DNA from 3 places in the Lactococcus sp. UBA7128 genome. Region 2 is predicted to be linked to each of the others. Evidence: predicted binding sites of a transcription regulator. Region 2 holds the regulator's gene; each other region holds the start of a gene.
The links. The regulator CtsR, encoded in region 2, represses protease genes until heat stress. The targets are predictions, from matches to a motif close to TTGGTCAAAAAAGGTCAAANA.

Region 1 (4,324 bases), on a different contig from region 2:
AATGCAGCCGCTTTTTCAAAATCGCCATCGTTTTGTGCTTCTTCAAGTTCATGACGGGCACGTTCCAGTTCATTTCTTTTTTCAGAAATATTACCGATTTCCTTCTTTTCAGCTTCCCATTGTGCCTTAAGCTGGTTGTTTTCTTCACGTAATTCAGCAATCTCTTCACGGATAATATTCAAACGTTTCTTAGAAGCATCATCATTTTCTTTTTTAAGCGCTGCTTCTTCGATTTCCAATTGCATGAGACGACGATTGGCTTGGTCGAGCTCTGTAGGTAAAGAGTTCATTTCGACACGAATAGTTGCGCTGGCTTCATCCACCAAGTCAATCGCTTTATCAGGAAGAAAACGGTCTGTAATATAGCGGTTTGAAAGCGTTGCTGCGGCAACTAAGGCATTATCATGAATGGTTACACCGTGGTGAATTTCAAAACGTTCTTTCAAACCACGAAGGATAGAAATTGTATCTTCAACTGTTGGCTCTGTAACCAAGACTTTTTGGAAACGGCGTTCCAAAGCCTTGTCAGTTTCCATATATTTCCGGTATTCATCCAAAGTTGTAGCACCGATAAGATGGAGTTCTCCCCGAGCAAGCATTGGCTTCAAAAGGTTACCAGCATCCATTGAACCTTCCGTTTTACCTGCTCCTACAATGGTGTGCAACTCGTCAATAAAGAGGATAATCTGACCGTCTGATTTTTTAACTTCATTCAGTACAGCTTTCAGACGTTCTTCAAACTCACCACGGTATTTGGCACCGGCAATAAGCGCACCCATATCAAGTGAAAAGACCGTTTTATCTTTTAGATTTTCTGGAACGTCTTTTCGTACGATACGTTGAGCAAGTCCTTCAACGATAGCTGTTTTACCAACACCAGGCTCACCGATAAGTACGGGATTGTTTTTTGTCTTGCGTGACAAGACACGAATAATATCACGAATTTCTTCGTCACGTCCGATGACGGGGTCTTGTTTGCCTGCTTTTACCTGAGCAACAAGATCAACGCCATATTTTTCAAGTGCTTTGTATGTATCTTCTGCGTTTTGATTTGTCACTTTATCACCTCCACGTAAGTTTTCAATTGCTAATTTTGTTTTTTCCTTATTAAGTCCATGGCTGACTAAATATTTTGTTAAAGGATTTTTCTTTAAGTCAAAAAGTGCTAGCAGTACAATCTCCGTTGAAAGGTACTCGTCTCCCATTTCCTTAGCAATCTTATCTGCTGCACTAAAAAGGCTAAAAAGATCTGAGCTTATGTTTTGACCATAAGTAATGTTACTTCCTTCAACAGAAGAAATTTTATCTATTTCATTTTCAATAATTTTTGTAAATTCATCAATATTGATGCCTAGATCTTTGTAAAAATTATAAGCAAAACTATTGGGTTCTACAAAGATTCGCCATAAATGTGGAATTTCGATCACTTGATGATGGCGAGTTTGCGCAATTTGTTGCGCTTCATAAAGTGATTTTTGCATACTTGTTGTCATTTTTTCGATGTCCATAATGCACCTCGATTCATTTCATATTAATATAGTAATTTTCTCATTTTTCTTACTACCTCTTAATTATACCCCTTTGGTCAGTAAAGGTCAAACATTTTGTTCGCTATTTTCTATGTAAAAATAAAAAGGATTTTTCAAGAAAACCCCTTTTTATTTTTGAAAAACACTGATGCGTTGTCCAACATAATTTTCCTCAAGAGCAATATTAATCATCGCTTTAGCGTAGTCCGCATAACTGATAATACTTTCGTCCTTGGCATTCAATGTGAGTTCTTCACCAGCAACAACATAGTCCCCTGTCTTTTCTCCCTCTGGTCGGAAGTCAATTGCTGGACTCACGTAAGTCCACTTAACATTATCTCGTTTTCTTAGTGCCGCCAAAGATTCAGCCATAGCGGCAGTCAAAGGTTTAAAAGCTTCTGGAAAGTTCTCTGACTGATAAAGTTGAAGGCTATGTTCTGGATTAAGATACAAACTTCCTGCACCACCGACAACCAGCAATCGTTTGTCTGTATTTTCCACTAAATCTGCAAGATGCTGAACCGAAGCTGTATGCTGTTCAAGACTGTCTTCAGCCCAAATACCAAAAGCATCAATAATAACATCAAAATCTTTGACATCTTCTTTAGTCAAATCAAATAAGTCTTTTTCCAGTACTGACTGAGCTGCTGTTTTGTTCTCGCTCCTGACAATAGCTGTGACATCTATTCCTCTATCTGTTGCCTCTTGTACAATTAGACGGCCAACTTTGCCATTTGCTGCAACTACTGCTAATTTCATAAATTAACCTCCACTATCATTTTCGTTGTAATTCCTTTTGTTACAAGTTAATTTTATATAAGCCTACAGAAAAAGTCAATTATTCAGTTTTTTTAAGGATTTATCGCTATACAATGCTCAATATCCCTAAGAACTTCCTGCAGACCTATCGTTTTCATTTGTTCTTCCATGGCGTTTTGAATCATGTCGAGTTTAACATCAAGAACCTGATGAATATTTTTCCCCACAGAACAATCTAAGTTAGGATGTTCATGAAAATGAAAAAGACCTTTTTGACTCACAGCCTCAACTGCTTCATAAACATCAAATAAACTTATTTCTTCGATCGGCTTTGCAATTCTTGTCCCTCCACTTCCTCGAACCACTGTTACCAGTTCTTTGGCTTTTAATTGTTGAAGTACTTTTCTGATGATGACTGGATTGACATTGATACTGCTTGCCAGAAAATCGCTGGTTATCTTGCGCTCTCCTTCATATGTATGGATACAAGCAAAAATATGAAGAGCAATGGTAAAGCGGCTTGATATTTGCATTTTTTCTCCTTAAACGCTTGACTTACTTTAAGTATAATTCTCCTCTCTGAGAATGTCAATAATAAAACAATTGCATCAATTTCCCACTCTTTAAACAAAATAAGTTATAATTAAGTTATCAGAAAAGAAAGGGGTATTAAAATGTTTTCTGAAAATTTTTCAAAAAGGCTACGTAAAAATGTCGGAATAAACGGCTTAATTTCAACACTTATTGGCTTGCTTATTCTCTTCTGGCCAGGGCGTACAGCGCAGGTAGGAACTGTTTTGATTGGAATTTCTTTTATTTTAATCGGGATTTTTTATCTTGTTTCTATTTTCTCACTGATGAATGAAAATTTTTGGTCTAGATTTGGACATTTTCTTTTAGGAACAATTTACGTGATTGCAGGACTGTTTTCATTGATTAATCTAGCAGCTGCTACAGCCACTTTATTTATTATTATCGGAATTTTAGTGGGCTTTACTTGGATAACAGAAGGCTTTGTATCTTTTAGTTATGTGCCTTATTCACCCTCTAAACCGTGGACTATTCTCTCTGGGGTTTTAAGTGTAGTTGCAGGTTTCATGCTTTTGCTTACGCCACTATGGGGTGCAATAGCACTTTGGACGCTCCTCGGTATAGTTATACTTGTCCTTGGTATCTTTAAGCTCGTTCATTACTTTACATGGTAATTATAAAAAAAGGAATCGCTAATGTTTAAGCGGTTCCTTTTTTTATGCTTTATTCTCGTCTTTTGCAGTTTATGACTCAATGCTTTTTTAAAAATCTGCTTGCTTTCTCTTACGGGTCATAAGCATTGATAGTATTCCGGTTCCGAGTAAAATAATCGCTGAAATATAGTAAGGGAAAAAGTGATTAATGTCAAACATCATCCCTGCCGCCAGCGGCCCTAAAATATTGCCAAAGCTTGTAAAGGTTGAATTCAAACCATTGATTGCTCCTTGCTGATCCCCTGCATGCTTTGAAAGATAAGTTGTTACTGCAGGTCTGAACAAATCAAAGGCAAGGAAAACAACAAAAGTTGATAAGGCAACAGTTATCCTATTTCCTGTAAAGGCGATAATAGCAATAAAGAGAGCACTTGCAAAGAAAGTCAAATGAATCAGATGCATTTCACCAATCTTTTCGACAATCCAATCAAAGAGGAAAAGTTGGAAGAAAAGAGCAAGAATACCACTGACAGTGATTATCAAAGCAATTTCACTCATTGTGAAACCGAAATTAATCGTTGCCATGATGCTATAAATCGACTCGAAAGCTTGTAATCCAAATGAGGAAATTAAAATAACAACGAAAAGCGATGTAAACATTGGATTTTTAAGAATATCCAGAAACGAAGATTGAGTTGCTTCGGGGTTAATATCCATCGTTTTCTCAGACTCTTTAAGCACAGTCATACTTAAGATAAAGCCCACAAATGCTAATAAGGCGGCCACATAAAAAGGTACCCGTATCCCGAATTTTGCTATAAATCCACCTACACCAGGACCAATAATAAATCC
Region 2 (4,324 bases):
TCTTCTACGCTGAAGGAAAACTTGGTAAGGATACTTCACTTGATCAGCAGGCTGCAATTAATACACAACTAGATTCGCCATTTAATACATACTTGTACCCTGGATTTGGTCCAGGACCAATCGTCAGTCCAAGTTTGTCGGCAATCAAAGCGGTATTAAATCCGACTGCGAATAACTATCTCTACTTTGTTGCAGATACAGAAGGGAAGATTTATTTTGCCCAGACACTTGAAGAGCAAAATATAAATGTTCAAAAGTATGTCAATGACGCGATTGCAGCAGGTAATTAATTAACTTAAAAAAGGATAAAAAAATGGTAGAAAAAACTTTCCCTATGACCAAAGAAGGTCTGGAAAAACTAGAACAAGAATTAGATAACCTTAAATTGGTAAAACGTCCAGAAGTTGTTGAGCGCATCAAAGTCGCCCGCAGCTACGGAGATCTCTCAGAAAATTCAGAATATGAAGCAGCAAAAGATGAGCAAGCTTTTATTGAGGGACGCATTTCTACAGTGGAAACAATGATTCGTTACGCTGAAATCGTGGACAACGCCAATATCGATAAGAATGAAGTTGCACTTGGTAAGGCTGTAGTTTTCCAAGAAGTAGGTGATGACGAGGAAGAAGAATATCAAATCGTTGGTACTGCTGAAGCAGACCCGTTTGCAGGAAAAATCTCGAATGAGTCACCAATCGCTCAGGCTTTGATTGGTCGTAAAGTAGGTGATGTTGTAAACATTCCATTACCTATGGGTGAAATCGAAGTCAAGATTGTGGATGTAAAATAAAAACTTATCTCTATAGGATGGGCGCTGAAAAATATTTGACATATTTTCTTAAATGAAATAAGCCGTTTAAAGATAAGTAAGTGCTGCTTGTATTTTGTATAAAAAGTCGAGAAAGATGATTTTCTCGACTTTTTCATCAGTCCTTCGAGGATACTTTTATTTATTAAGGAAGCTCCAACCACTATTTTTGGTAAAAAAGTAAAAAATTCGATATAATAGTCAATAAAGGTCAAAGATTGGAGGTTCTATGTCTGCTCAAAATACTTCAGATATTATCGAAGCTTATTTGCGAAAGCTGTTGGAAGAAGCACGTGAGATTGAGATTAAGCGTGCAGATTTAGCCAACCAATTTGATGTGGTGCCTTCGCAAATTAACTATGTTATTAAAACACGCTTCACACCGTCAAAAGGCTTTGATGTAGAGTCAAAACGGGGTGGCGGCGGTTATATAAAAATATTCAAATATCATTATTCAGCAAAACACGAGTTTCTGCTTGATTTGATTCAGAAGTTGCCAGAAAGTTTGACAGAGAGCATGGCTCAAGATGTTTTGCAACTTTTATTTGATGAAAATATTTTGACTGAACGAGAAGGCAATCTTCTCCTGTTGCTTCTGGTTGATAGTGATATTTCTAACAGTTGCAGAGCAAAAATGATGATAAAAATACTACAGAGATTGGATCGAGATGATGAAATTTAATGAAAAGGAATTTACACCGCAAGTCATGCGTGTACTTCAGAAGTCTATTGACTATGCCTATAAGTTTAACTATGCCTGGGTGGAAAGTTCGCACCTCTTGGCAGCATTGGCTGAAGTTCCCTCTTCATTGGCATTTACCCTATTAAATTCTGAGCAACTTGATTTAGAAGAGATGTTAATCGACATTGAGGACTTTTCAAGTCAAGTCAAAACAAAAAAATCAGAAATAAAATTTAGCCCAAGAGTAGAAAATATTATTGAGCAAGCAAAAGTTTTAGCACAAAACAACGATAAAAATCGTGTGGGAACGGAACATCTGTTGTACATGGTATTGGCTAACGAAGCGAGCTTTGCGGCACAACTTTTACGGGAGCAGAATATCAATACTGCAAATCTTCGAAAAAAACTGGAACAAAAAGCATATTTACGTGTTCCAGAACGTCGGAAAGCTGTAACACCGGCCTCAAAGAGAAATCTCTCAGGGAAAGTTTCAGAAACCACGACAACGCCCACATTGGACACGGTATCCACAGATTTAACCAAAGCTGCTCGTGAAGGCAGGCTTGATCCAATGATAGGAAGAACGCGTGAAGTGGAACGCCTTATCCATATTTTGAGTCGCCGTACTAAAAATAATCCTGTCTTAGTCGGAGAGCCTGGTGTAGGTAAATCTGCGATTATTGAAGGCTTTGCAACACGTGTGGTGCAGGGAGATGTGCCTGCTGATCTCCGGGGCAGCCGCATCATGGCTTTAAATATGGCCATGGTTGTTGCTGGTACGAAGTTCCGCGGTGAATTTGAGGATCGTTTAACAGCTATTGTGGATGAAGTAACCCATGATAAAAATGTTATTGTGTTTATTGATGAACTCCATACGATCATCGGAGCTGGTGGAGGAATGGACTCTGTAAATGATGCTTCAAATATTTTGAAGCCCGCACTCGCGCGTGGAGAATTTCAGCTTATTGGAGCAACGACTTATCAGGAATACCAGAAATATATCGAAAAGGACGAAGCTCTGGAGCGCCGCTTTGCGCGTATAAATGTCGAAGAACCGTCAGAAGACGAGACCATTGCCATTTTACAGGGGCTGAAAGAAAAATTTGAAGTTTATCATACAGTCAAGTTTGAGGATGGAGCCTTAGAGCGGGCAGTAAGTCTGAGTAACCGATACATGCCAAGTCGCCGTTTGCCAGACAAGGCCATTGATCTTCTTGATGAAGCGGCGGCAAAAGTCAAGATAACGCGTAAGACAAACCATAGTAAATTGGATGAATTAAAAGCAGAGCTGAAAGAAGAAGAAAGGAAGTTACAAGCTGCGGTTGTGTCTCTTGATATCCTCGAAGCACAAAAAATTGAAAAAAACACTCAGAAATTAGTTCGTAAGATTGATAATTTTCCGTTATCTGAAGAAGATATTCCCCTCGTTCAAGAAAGCGACGTTTATGCTGTTGTTTCAAATCTTACAGGGATTCCTCTACAACAAATGACGAAAACAGAAAGTGAGCGCTTGATTAATCTTGAAAAAGAGTTACACAAGCGGGTTGTTGGACAAGAAGAAGCCATAACAGCGGTGTCTCGCGCAATTCGGCGGGCACGTTCAGGAGTTGCTGATACGAGACGCCCTCTAGGGTCATTTATGTTCCTCGGTCCTACAGGTGTCGGTAAGACAGAGCTTGCCAAGGCCTTGGCTGAGAGCGTCTTTGGCAGTGAAGAAAACATGATTCGTGTAGACATGAGCGAATTTATGGAAAAGTTTTCCACTTCACGTTTGATTGGCGCTCCTCCGGGATATGTGGGATATGATGAAGGGGGTCAGCTCACAGAGCAGGTGCGTAATAAACCTTACTCGGTTATCTTACTTGATGAAATTGAAAAAGCCCATCCAGATATTTTCAACATTATGCTACAAATTTTGGATGATGGTTTTGTTACAGATACCAAGGGGCGCAAGGTTGATTTTCGTAATACAATTATCATCATGACCTCCAACCTTGGAGCGACAGCGCTTCGGGATGATAAAACAGTTGGTTTTTGTGCAAAAGCAATCGCAAAAGATTATACAGCTATGAAGGCTAGGATTATGGAAGAATTAAAGAAACACTACCGCCCTGAATTCCTTAATCGCATAGATGAAACAATTGTCTTCCATTCCCTCACGGAAAAAGAAATTGAACAAGTTGTGAAAATCATGAGTAAGTCGCTTGTTTCGCGCTTAAAAGAGCAAGATATTAAAGTGAGGTTTACACCATCTGCCTTAAAAGTCATCGCAGACAAAGGTTTTGACCCTGAGTATGGTGCACGCCCACTGCGTAAAGCGCTCCAACGAGAAGTTGAAGATCTCCTGAGTGAACAATTACTGACCGGAGATATTCAGCCAGGGAATACAGTGTCTATAGGTTCTTCTAATAAAAAAATTAGAATACATGTTATCGATTGACTTGAAAGCGATTATATATTATAATTAAATTAGAAATAAAGAAAGGACGGTTCTTAAGACTTGACTGTCCCGCAGATGCAAAAACAGTGAAGATTCACCAAAAGAGCCGTTAAGGTAAACTCTATGATCAAATATAATATCCGTGGTGAAAATTTTGAATTAACAGATTCAATCCGCTCATATGTTGAAGATAAGGTTGGAAAGCTTGAAAAATATTTCAACGATGGTCATGAAGTGACAGCCTATGTAAACCTCAAAGTATACTCAGATAAACGTTACAAAGCAGAAGTTACAGTTCCAGCTAAAAATGTAACTCTGCGTGCAGAAGATACAGCAACTGATATGTATGCAGCTATTGACTTTGTTGAGGAAAAATTAGAACGTCAAATTCGTAAGT
Region 3 (4,324 bases), on a different contig from region 2:
AATTTATTTTATCAAATTTTAAGTTTAGATTTACCAGATGAGACAAGCAGTCAAGAGCTGGAAGATTTGGTAGTTGTTTTTGCTAAGGAAATGGAACAAATAAAGTTCAGTGAACTACAAAAACAATTAGAGAATGCCCAAAAATTGGGAAACAAAGAACGTGAGCTAGAGCTCACAATCCAAATTATTAATCAGAAGAAAAAAATATGAGCCAGCTGCTTATATTGTTCATTGAGGAGGATTAAATTGGCAAGTAATACTAAGAAAAGAATCAGTCAAATTGCAAAAGAAACTGGAATTACTAATAAAGCTTTAATTGCAAAAGCACAAGAACTTGGTATGGGAGTTAAATCTCACTCAAGTTCTATTTTCGAGGCTGAAGAAGAAAAACTCCTTAAAGCAATGGACTTCAAGCCAATTATTGTCGAAAAAGTTGATGTTTCTGAGTTGCGAAAAAAAGATTCTAAACAGGTTACTTCTGTTAAAGAAAAAGCAGATAAGAAGGCTATTCAAGACACTGATACATTTGACAGCAAAGCATTTGATAAGGCAGTGTCAGATTATATCACAAAGCGTAAACCACTGGAAGAAGCTCTAGATGATGAAATTACGGATGAGTTAGTTGTTAAGTTTGGCTTGGAAGCAGAAGCTATTGAAGATTTACTTCAACAAATCCAAGATGCAGGAATTTCAATTGTTGATAAGGAAGGAAATCCAAGTCCCCTGGCTTTGCAAGCTGAAGAGGAAGAAAAGCTAGATGATAATGCGATGGATGAAATCGTGACAAATGTCCGTATTGATGATCCAGTTCGTATGTACCTTAAAGAAATCGGACGTTATCCTTTGATTTCGCTTGAAGAAGAAACAAAACTTGCAGAAGCTATCGTTGCGGGTGGAGATGAAGCAGAGTTCGCTAAACAAATGCTTGCAGAGGCCAACTTGCGTTTGGTTGTTTCGATTGCGAAACGTTATTCTGGACGTGGTATGCAATTCTTGGATCTGATCCAAGAAGGAAATATGGGTCTAATGAAGGCTGTGGACAAATTTGACCATACTAAAGGTTTCAAATTCTCAACTTATGCGACATGGTGGATTCGTCAAGCTATTACACGTGCCATTGCTGATCAGGCGCGTACGATTCGTATACCTGTCCACATGGTTGAAACCATCAACAAGTTAATCCGTGTGCAGCGTAATCTTTTACAAGAGCTGGGACGCGATCCATTACCAGAGGAAATCGGTAAAGAATTACACATGACCCCTGATAAGGTTCGTGAAGTCTTGAAGATTGCGCAAGAGCCTGTATCATTGGAAACACCTATCGGTGAAGAAGACGATTCACACCTAGGAGATTTCATTGAAGACGATGTGATTGAAAGTCCAGTGGATTATACGAACCGCATCTTGCTTCGCGAACAACTTGATGAGGTTATGGATACCTTGACGGATCGTGAAGAAAACGTATTGCGTATGCGTTTTGGACTCGATGATGGACGTATGCACACACTTGAAGATGTTGGCAAACAATTTAAAGTGACACGTGAACGCATCCGTCAAATTGAAGCGAAAGCAATTAAAAAATTACGTCACCCACGTCGCAGCAAACCATTGCGTGACTTTATGTAGTTCTACAGAAACACTCTCGGAAAGAAACCGAGGGTGTTTTAACTCACGATATATGGCATCTTTATTTGGAGACTTCAGCCATTTCAAAAGTTAAAACAATTACTTTTAATCGGACAAAACATTTGATAAATTTTCTAGAAGTGATATAATAAAAATACTAAAGGTCAAAAAAGGTCAGACTAAAAGGTGAGAAGTCAGACATGATTCTTAAATTAATGAAAAGCAAAGAAATAGAAAAGATATTATCACAAAGGAGAAAGATATGCTCTGCCAAAACTGTAAGATAAATGAAGCAACCATTCACCTTTACACCAATGTGAATGGGCAGCGTAAGCAAGTTGATTTATGTCAAAACTGTTATCAGATTATGAAATCAGGTGGTCAGGAAAGCCTATTTGCTGGGGCTACGAATATTTCTAATAATGATGATCCTTTCAATCCATTTCCAGATATTTTTCAAGCGCTACATGGTAATGATCAAGGACGTTCAATGACGCCACCTACTCAGACAGGTCGGCGTGGTCCTGGTGGCCCGCAAAATCCTCGTGGAGGGCAAGCGCCTAAAGGACTTTTAGAGGAATTTGGTGTTAATATTACTGATGCTGCACGTCGTGGGGAAATCGATCCAGTTATCGGCCGCAACTCAGAAATCACACGTGTTATTGAAATTTTGAATCGCCGGACAAAAAATAACCCGGTACTCATTGGTGAACCAGGTGTTGGTAAAACCGCAGTTGTTGAAGGACTTGCTCAGAAAATTGTTGATGGTGATGTGCCACAAAAATTGCAAAATAAAGAAGTTATCCGTCTTGACGTTGTAAGTTTGGTTCAAGGGACAGGTGTGCGTGGACAATTTGAAGAACGTATGCAAAAATTGATGGATGAGATCCGTAAACGTGATGATGTCATTCTCTTTATCGATGAAATTCATGAAATTGTTGGTGCAGGATCTGCAGGAGAAGGAAATATGGATGCTGGAAATATCCTTAAACCTGCTCTAGCACGCGGTGAGCTTCAACTTGTTGGTGCAACTACACTGAATGAATACAGAATTATAGAAAAAGATGCAGCGCTTGAACGTCGTATGCAGCCTGTCAGGGTTGATGAGCCATCTGTAGATGAAACGATCACCATTTTGCGTGGTATTCAAAAACGTTATGAAGATTATCACCATGTGAAATATTCAGATGAGGCTATCTTAGCTGCTGTAAATCTGTCCAATCGTTATATTCAAGACCGTTTCTTACCAGATAAAGCGATTGATTTGCTTGATGAGGCGGGATCTAAAAAGAACCTCACACTCAAATTTGTAGACGCAGAAGATATAAAGAAACGTATTGAGCAAGCAGAAGTACAGAAAAAAGAAGCGATGAAACGCGAAGATTTTGAAAAAGCTGCACATTTTCGGGATCAAATCGCAAAATTACGCGAATTGCAAAATCATGAGGTTTCGGATACAGAAATGCCCAATATCACAGAAAAAGATATTGAAGCAATCGTTGAAGAGAAAACACATATTCCAGTTGGTGATTTGAAAGAAAAAGAACAAACACAGCTGATTAATTTAGCAGAGGATTTAAAAGCTCATGTTATTGGTCAAGATGAAGCTATTGATAAAATCTCTAAAGCCGTTCGCCGCTCACGTGTTGGACTCGGCAAACCCAATCGTCCGATTGGTTCGTTCCTCTTTGTTGGACCGACTGGTGTAGGTAAGACCGAGCTTGCCAAACAACTGGCTTATGAACTATTTGGATCAACGGACAGTATGATTCGCTTTGACATGTCGGAATACATGGAAAAACATAGTGTGGCTAAGTTGATTGGTGCTCCTCCAGGATATGTAGGTTATGAAGAAGCAGGGCAGTTAACGGAACGCGTACGTCGTAACCCATACAGCTTAATCTTATTGGATGAGATTGAGAAAGCTCACCCGGATGTGATGCATATGTTCCTGCAAATTCTCGATGACGGGCGTTTGACAGATGCGCAAGGACGTACAGTTTCCTTCAAAGATGCCATCATCATTATGACATCAAATGCTGGGACAGGTAAGGTCGAAGCAAGCGTTGGTTTTGGCGCTGCGCGTGAAGGGCGTACGAATTCGGTACTTGGAGAATTAGGTAATTTCTTTAGTCCAGAATTCATGAACCGTTTTGATGCCATCATCGAATTCTCGGCATTGAGCAAGGAAAATCTGCTTAAGATTGTGGATTTGATGTTGGATGAAGTCAATGCTCAAATCGCCCAAAATGACATCCATCTAGATGTCACACAAGCCGTTAAAGAAAAGCTTGTTGACCTGGGCTACGATCCGAAAATGGGAGCACGTCCATTGCGTCGTACCATCCAAGATAATATCGAGGATGCCATTGCTGATTTTTACATTGAGCATCCTGAGTATAAAGAATTACTTGCAGACTTGGTTGATGATAAGATTGTTATTGTGAATAAGCCTGAAGAAGTAAGGAAAGAAGAGACTGAGACTTTAGAAGAGCCGGATGAAGAATAATTACTTCAGTAAATTTCTGGAAAGATAAAGAAATAAAGGTTTTTCAACCTTTATTTCTTTTTTTGTGTGTGAATATTATGTTTGTTTTTCGTATTAATACTTATGGAAAGGAATTTATCATAATGAAATGAATTGTTCAGAAAGGCGGAATATGTTAAATAAGAATTAAAAAAATAGTATTGGTATTTA

Region 1: the regulator CtsR is predicted to act here: its motif matches at 1,582-1,602, upstream of clpB (ATP-dependent chaperone ClpB).
Region 3: the regulator CtsR is predicted to act here: its motif matches at 1,787-1,807, upstream of B4H39_RS06765 (ATP-dependent Clp protease ATP-binding subunit).

Annotation. Positions count from the first base shown of each region.
Region 1 covers NZ_DKXK01000060.1:17,588-21,911, forward strand. Annotated here, with positions in the region: gene clpB (ATP-dependent chaperone ClpB) at 1-1,508, opposite strand, end outside; gene B4H39_RS06530 (NAD(P)-dependent oxidoreductase) at 1,659-2,288, opposite strand; gene B4H39_RS06535 (Rrf2 family transcriptional regulator) at 2,381-2,821, opposite strand; gene B4H39_RS06540 (HdeD family acid-resistance protein) at 2,963-3,493, shown strand; gene B4H39_RS06545 (MFS transporter) at 3,581-4,324, opposite strand, start outside.
Region 2 covers NZ_DKXK01000064.1:10,695-15,018, forward strand. Annotated here, with positions in the region: gene mltG (endolytic transglycosylase MltG) at 1-290, shown strand, start outside; gene greA (transcription elongation factor GreA) at 314-787, shown strand; gene B4H39_RS07005 (CtsR family transcriptional regulator) at 1,035-1,487, shown strand; gene B4H39_RS07010 (ATP-dependent Clp protease ATP-binding subunit) at 1,477-3,927, shown strand; gene hpf (ribosome hibernation-promoting factor, HPF/YfiA family) at 4,051-4,324, shown strand, end outside.
Region 3 covers NZ_DKXK01000061.1:5,651-9,974, reverse strand. Annotated here, with positions in the region: gene dnaG (DNA primase) at 1-210, shown strand, start outside; partial or broken gene B4H39_RS10240 (translation initiation factor IF-2 N-terminal domain-containing protein) at 232-399, shown strand; gene rpoD (RNA polymerase sigma factor RpoD) at 403-1,626, shown strand; gene B4H39_RS06765 (ATP-dependent Clp protease ATP-binding subunit) at 1,889-4,135, shown strand; gene B4H39_RS06760 (hypothetical protein) at 4,315-4,324, shown strand, end outside.